Simiduia agarivorans SA1 = DSM 21679: one gene and its partner. The protein of the gene in region 2 interacts with the protein of the main gene of each other region in a pairwise test. Links are inferred from orthologs where the notes say so. Each region holds a gene or a part of one and is shown on either strand. Other genes may lie near its edges.

Evidence for each region.
Region 1: the proteins of xerC (region 2) and M5M_RS10495 interact in binary tests that used the Escherichia coli proteins (3 or more experiments, as listed by UniProt). The link is inferred for Simiduia agarivorans SA1 = DSM 21679 from one-to-one orthologs.

The regions. Positions count from the first base shown.
Region 1 is NC_018868.3:2,352,372-2,355,499, forward strand. What follows is about bases 36-2,842. They hold M5M_RS10495 (helix-turn-helix transcriptional regulator), read right to left. Parts: upstream 1,972-2,842; coding sequence 1,099-1,971; downstream 36-1,098. Other genes in these bases: M5M_RS10485 (RNA polymerase sigma factor), read right to left, coding at 36-232; M5M_RS10490 (HvfX family Cu-binding RiPP maturation protein), read left to right, coding at 361-960; M5M_RS10500 (CoA-acylating methylmalonate-semialdehyde dehydrogenase), read left to right, coding at 2,130-2,842. Also shown: more of M5M_RS10485, read right to left, coding at 1-35; more of M5M_RS10500, read left to right, coding at 2,843-3,128. UniProt on the Escherichia coli protein: Transcription factor that regulates the expression of several genes involved in the transport and metabolism of L-arabinose. Functions both as a positive and a negative regulator.
Region 2 is NC_018868.3:2,631,319-2,634,598, reverse strand. Bases 131-3,089 are described here. They hold xerC (tyrosine recombinase XerC), read right to left. Parts: upstream 2,090-3,089; coding sequence 1,172-2,089; downstream 131-1,171. Other genes in these bases: dapF (diaminopimelate epimerase), read right to left, coding at 2,778-3,089; M5M_RS11685 (DUF484 family protein), read right to left, coding at 2,089-2,760; M5M_RS11695 (HAD family hydrolase), read right to left, coding at 327-1,058; M5M_RS11700 (winged helix-turn-helix domain-containing protein), read right to left, coding at 131-336. In the rest of the region: more of M5M_RS11700, read right to left, coding at 34-130; more of dapF, read right to left, coding at 3,090-3,280. UniProt on the Escherichia coli protein: Site-specific tyrosine recombinase, which acts by catalyzing the cutting and rejoining of the recombining DNA molecules.

The DNA of each region.
Region 1 (3,128 bases), 280 kb from region 2 along the record:
CTTTGGCCGCATTAGAGACAATGGTGTACATCCAGGTCTTGAGGGTCGAGCGGCCTTCAAACTTGGGCAGGGCACGGAAAATAGATACCCAAGCTTCTTGCACCACCTCTTCAGCCTGGCCATGACGGACGATAGCACGCGCCACCACCAGCAACTGATTGTGGTAACGCTGCACCAGCTCGGTAAATGCCCCGTGGTCCTGCGCACGCAGTAGATCCAGATTGGGTTCCATAATCATCCTTTCAATTTGGCAACATTAAAGCACAGGTCGCTGTAACGGCGCGCCTGCCATGTTATCTAAAGACCAGCTTACGCCCTAAACGATTGCCAAAAATTCACATTTTCATCACGGAGACGCCAGTGGTTGCGCAGCTTACTGCTTCATATCGGAAACTTGGACAAACTTTATCGCACCTGGATGGCATCCCATCGCTGTTGATACGGCTCTATCTGATTCCGGTGTTCTGGATGGCCGGCAGCAACAAACTCATGCATTTTGAAGATACCGTGGCCTGGTTCGGCAACCCCGACTGGGGGCTTGGCTTGCCCCTGCCCTGGTTGATGGCCGCGCTCGCCACGGGTGCCGAGCTGGCCGGTGCGGTTTTATTGGCACTGGGTCTGGGCACCCGCGCTATCAGCTTGCCACTGGCTGTCACCATGCTGGTGGCGGCGGTGACCGTGCATTGGGAAAACGGCTGGCAAGCCATCGCCGATGCCGGGGCCCCCTTTGCCAATGACGCGGTGCTGGCGGCGCCGGAAAAACTCGAACGCGCGCGCAGCATTCTGCAGGAATACGGCAACTACGACTGGCTCACCAGCTCAGGCAATTTCGTGGTGCTCAACAACGGCATCGAATTCGCCGCCACCTATTTTGTCATGTGCCTTGCGCTGATTGCGCTGGGTGGCGGGCGCTATGTGAGTGTGGATTATTGGGTGTCGAAGAAGCTCGGGACTCAATAAAATTTGTTGGAGCGGCTTCCCAGCCGCGAAGGGGTTGGCACTCTGTAGGGCCTCCAGTGCCACTCCTTTCGCGGCTAGGAAGCCGCTCCCACAGGGTCGCCCCGCGCTCCAACAAAATTCGCCCAAAGGATTGGGCTCCTACCGGTTATGCAGCCCCGCCCGATACTGACTGGGGCTGACACCCATGACTTTTTTAAAAATGCGCGAAAAGTAATAGGCATCGTCATAGCCAAGATCCAACGCCACCTGTTTGATGGATTGACTGCGGGTATCGAGTGCGTAACAGGCCTGCTGCATTTTCAGTTCAATAAAATAGTGGATGGGCGATTGCCCGGTCTGGGCTTTGAACAGTTTGGCAAAATGGAATTTCGACAGTGCCGCCTCTTCCGCCAACTGCTCCAGGTTCAGCTGGCCATGCACATGCTCGATCATCCGGCCTTTGATGGCGGCAATGTCCAGGCGCCCCTCGAGCCGGCCCCGGCCCAGCATTTGAGCGATATGACTCAGTAAAAACTGTAACTGGTGGCAGGCGTGAATCGCGGCATCGGGCGAAGCGCCTTCCTCGCGCAGACTGAACTGGGCATCGAACAGCGACAGGAGCCGGGCGTTGACCCCCAGGCGCTGCACCCGCCCGCCGTGAGACAGTATCCACTGGCCCAGATCACCCGCCATGTCACCATCAAAATGCACCCAATACACGGTCCAGGGACGGGCATCGTCAGACCAATAATGATGCGCTAACCCCGCCGGCAGGAGCACCACATCGCCCGCAGCGATGCGCCAATGGCCATCGGCCACTAATCGACCCTCGCCAGCCGTGCAGTAGAGCAGCAGGTGATCATCGTGCAGCTCGCGCTGCATCCGGTGCCCGCGCGCCACCGGGTAAAACCCCAGGGCGCGCGGGTAGAGTTGGCGCGTAAGCGCTTCCGCCGCCAGCCGCTCGGTTAGCGCTTTTGGTAATAAAAAGCGCTTTCCGTCCCGGGGCAATGGCCAATCAGATGGCTGAGACAAGGCTATCTACCTGTTTTTTATAGATATTTCTAAATTATAGCTAAAAGTATGACCCACCAGACAATCACAAGATAGTCCATCAAGGCACCAATATCGTCAATCCCCCGGCCGTCTATCCTGTGTTCTGATGTTGCCAGACTCAATTGAAGGTGTTTGCCATGACTCAGCATTTTGCCAACGGCCTGCCCAAGCGCGTGCCCCTGTTCATCGAAGGTGAGTGGACTCAGAGCGAATCCAGCCAGTGGATTCCGGTGACCAACCCCGCCACCCAGGAAGTGATTACCGAAGCGCCCTGCGCCACCGAAGCCGAAGTGGAACGCGCGGTTGCGAGCGCAAAGGCTGCTTTCGCCAGCTGGAAAGACGTGGCCGTGCCCGTGCGTGCGCGCATCATGTTGCAGTACCAGCACCTGCTGAAGCAGCACCACGATGAAATTGCCACCATTCTGGCGCAGGAAACCGGCAAGACCTTTGACGATGCCAAGGGCGATGTCTGGCGCGGCATCGAAGTGGTGGAACACGCCTGCAATATCGCCAGCCTGATGATGGGCGAAACCGTGGAAAACGTGGCCCGCACTATCGATTGCTATTCCTACACCCAGCCTCTGGGTGTGTGCTTCGGCATCACGCCGTTCAACTTCCCGGCCATGATTCCCCTGTGGATGTTCCCGCTCGCCATCGCCTGCGGCAACACCTTCATCCTGAAGCCGTCTGAGCAAGACCCGCTCACGCCCACCCGCTTGGTGGAACTGTTTGAACAGGCGGGCGCGCCAAAGGGCGTGCTGCAGGTGATTCACGGCGGCAAAGACCAGGTCAACCAATTGCTGACCCACCCGGAAGTGAAAGCCGTGAGCTTTGTGGGTTCCGTGCCCGTGGGCGAACACGTGTACCGTACTGCGACCCAACACCTCAAGCGCGCCCAGTGCTTTGCCGGTGCCAAAAACCACATGGTGGTGATGCCCGATGCCAACAAGCAGCAGGTGATCAACAACCTGGTGGGCGCCGGCTTCGGTGCCGCCGGTCAGCGCTGCATGGCGATTTCCGTGGCCGTGATGGTGGGCGAATCAAAAGAGTGGGTGGACGACCTGAAAATCGCCGCCAGCAAAATCCGCCCCGGCGCCTGGGATGACAAAGACGCCGCCTACGGCCCACAGATTTCC
Region 2 (3,280 bases):
CGCTTTGCTAATCCACCCTACGGTATATGCTTTTCACGCAGTGGGCGTAGGTGGGAAGGGGTATTCCAGCACTTCCGCTAACCGGCCGGCATTGGCCTCCAGCCACGCTGGATTGATTGGCCCCCAGTCTGCGATTTCATAGCCACCATTTTTATTGGCACCTTCAAATACGCAGGCAATATCCAGCTCATGGATAGCGTTCAGGGTGTCCTGCGCGGTGCGTCGGGGCATGCCGGTAGCGGCTTGAATGGCCGGTACGTTATTGATGCCCCGGTTGATCAACCAGGCGAGATAGAGCCGGCGGTAAAAGCTGGTGCGGGTTTTACTTACGCCCACTGCGCAGCCAGCGGCGCCTGCATCAGTCCGGCGATCGCAGCGGGAATCTGTGACAAACACCGCACCGTCGCACTGGGGCGACAGGGCTGGAGTTCCCAGGGTTTGTTGGTGGGGTTGTACCAGATGGTATTGATGCCCAGATTGGCGGCCGCCTGAATGTCTTCTTGCGGGTTATCGCCGATATGTACCATCTCCGCAGGGTTGGCATCGGCCATGGCCAGGGCCAATTCGAACGGCTCCGGGCTGGGTTTGGCGGCACCCACGGTTTCGGCGCTGAGATGAAAATCAAATTGCTTCAGGCCCAGGCGCTGGGTGCAGGCATTGCCGTTGGATATGGCGGCGAGGCGGTAGTGATTGTGCAGGTCATCCAGCGTGGTGAGCGCATGGTCGTAATAGTGCACCCGGTGACGGGCTTCCATGAACACGTCCATGGCCAGGTCTGCCAGCTCAATGGCCTCGCTCAGGCAATAGCCGGCTTCGATCAGTTTGGCGCGCAGGCTGTCGCGGCGCACGCGGGTGATCAGATGACGGAATTCGGGGTGGCGTTGCCAATACTCCATGCGCGCCATGCGCAACTGATCCGCGCTGTACTTGCGCGTGAGCTTGGGGCAGAACTGCTCCAGCCACTGGTGCGTATGGATTTCCGCGGCCGTCAACAGCTGGGTGGCATCCCAGAGCGTGTTGTCCAGATCGAAACTGATGAGCTTGATTGTGCTGGTCAAAATACACCTACCCCTATATCGCCGTCGATGTTATTGGGCTTGGACTGACGTGCGATTGATCATTGAGACTATCATGCGCCCAGCGTTCTGAACAGAGGCCGGGCGGGCGCGCGTTACTCGGCGTCGGTGGGCCCTTTTTTCTGGGCGCGTGGGTGGGCCTGATCATAGACCTTGGCGAGGTGCTGGAAATCCAGGTGAGTGTATATCTGGGTGGTGGAGATGTTGGCGTGACCCAGTAACTCCTGCACCGCGCGCAGGTCGCTGGAGGATTCCAGCATGTGGCTGGCAAAGGAGTGGCGCAGCATGTGCGGGTGTACCGCTTTGTCCAGTTGTTGGCGCAGACTGTGTTCACCAAACAGTTGCTGAATGCGGCGATGGCTGATGCGACTACCCCGTTGGCTGACAAACAGCGCGGTTTCGCCGGCGGCGGCGAGGTCCGCGCGCTCCTTGAGCCATTGCCGGAGCGCCCTCACGGCCATCCGTCCCACTGGCAGTACCCGGCTTTTGTTGCCCTTACCGGTGACGCGGACCGTGGCATCGGACAGGTCCAGATCGGTGACGTCGAGCCCTGCCAGCTCGGCCAGGCGCAGGCCGGACGAATAGGTCAGCTCCAGCATGGCCAGATCCCGGCTGGAGAGACTGTCGTCCTGGCTGAAGTTCAACAGCTGGCCCACTTCGTCCACATCCAGAGTGGCGGGCAGCTTTTTCTCGACTTTAGGGGCGGTGATGCCGGCGGCGGGGTCGGCCGCCAACCAGCGCTGGCGTACGCCGTAGGCAAAAAAACTGCGCAGGGCGGAGAGCCAGCGCCGCAAGCTTTTACCGGCCAGACCCGCGCGATGTTGTTGGGCCAGGCATTGGCGCACGGCGTGCACGTCCAGATCGGCCAGGCCGAGATTGCGCTGGGCGCAAAATTGCTGGAGCTTGGCCAGATCGCGGGCGTAGGCGGCGCAGGTGTGGGAGGAGAGGCGGCGTTCGCGCGCCAGCCAGACCAGAAAGGATTCCAGTTCCTGACTGAAGGGCGCGCTGTCCATCAAGCGTCCAGTTGGTAGGGCAAGACCCGGTTCAACACTTCGGCGATGTAACTCAGAAACAGGGTGCCCATGCTGGAGCGGTAATAGTTGGCGTCGCGATTGCCCACTACCAACAAGCCATAACAGGTGCCGTGCATCAGCGGTACCAAGGCAGCAGACGCCACCAGCGGTGCCTGCTCGCCGAACAGGTAGGCTTTTTCTTCATTGGCCAGCTGGCCACAAAACGCTTTCTGGGTTTTCAGAATACGCCCCAGCGGTGCCTTGGCGTCGGTGAGCGTGACGCAACGGGCCTGGCCCAGTTTGCCGGTTTGTGGCCGGAACAACACCAGGCGGGTGAATTGGATCTGGAAGTCTTTGTCAAAGCTGTAGTGCAACGCATTGATGGTGTCTTCCGCGCGCCGGCCCTCGAGCAGCGCCAATACCAGGCGTTTGGTTTTGTCGAACAGCTTGTCGTTTTCGCGCGCATTGTCGAGCAGGTTGGACAAGCGGTGGCGCATGTCCATGTTGCGCTCGCGCAGCACCGACACCTGTTTTTCCACCAGCGAAATGGCCTCGCCACTTTCATGCGGAAGCGTCAGGTCGGCGAGCAGGTCGCCGTGGCGGCTGAAAAAGTCGGGGTTGTCGGCCAGGTACTTGGCCACTTCGGCATCGCTGATCGTGTGCTCAGACACAGGTTTAGTCCTTGCGATTAGATTTTTATCTGGCCGTGGAAAACGTGCGCCGTAGGCCCGGTCATCACCACCGGGTGTTCGCCGCCTTGCCACTGGATGGTCAGGCTGCCACCCGGCAGGTTGACCACAACGTCCGAGTCTAACAGGTCGCGCAGCCGGCCCGCTACCACTGCCGCGCACGCGCCGGTGCCGCAGGCCAGGGTTTCTCCGGCGCCGCGCTCGTAGACCCGAAGATTGATTTCGCGTCGCGACAGGATCTGCATAAAGCCCACATTGGCTTTGTTGGGGAAGGACGGATGCGCTTCCAGTACGGGGCCGAGCGTCGCCACCGGGGCAGTCTCGGTGTCGTCCACCACCAGCACGCAATGCGGATTACCCATGGACACCGCGCTCACCTGCCATTGCTGGCCATCCGCTTCGATGGCGTAGGTCGCCGCTTGCTCATTGGCCTGAAATGGCACCTGCGCGGGCACCAGCACGGGCGCACCCATATCCACCTGCACTTTATCGCCGTCGGCAA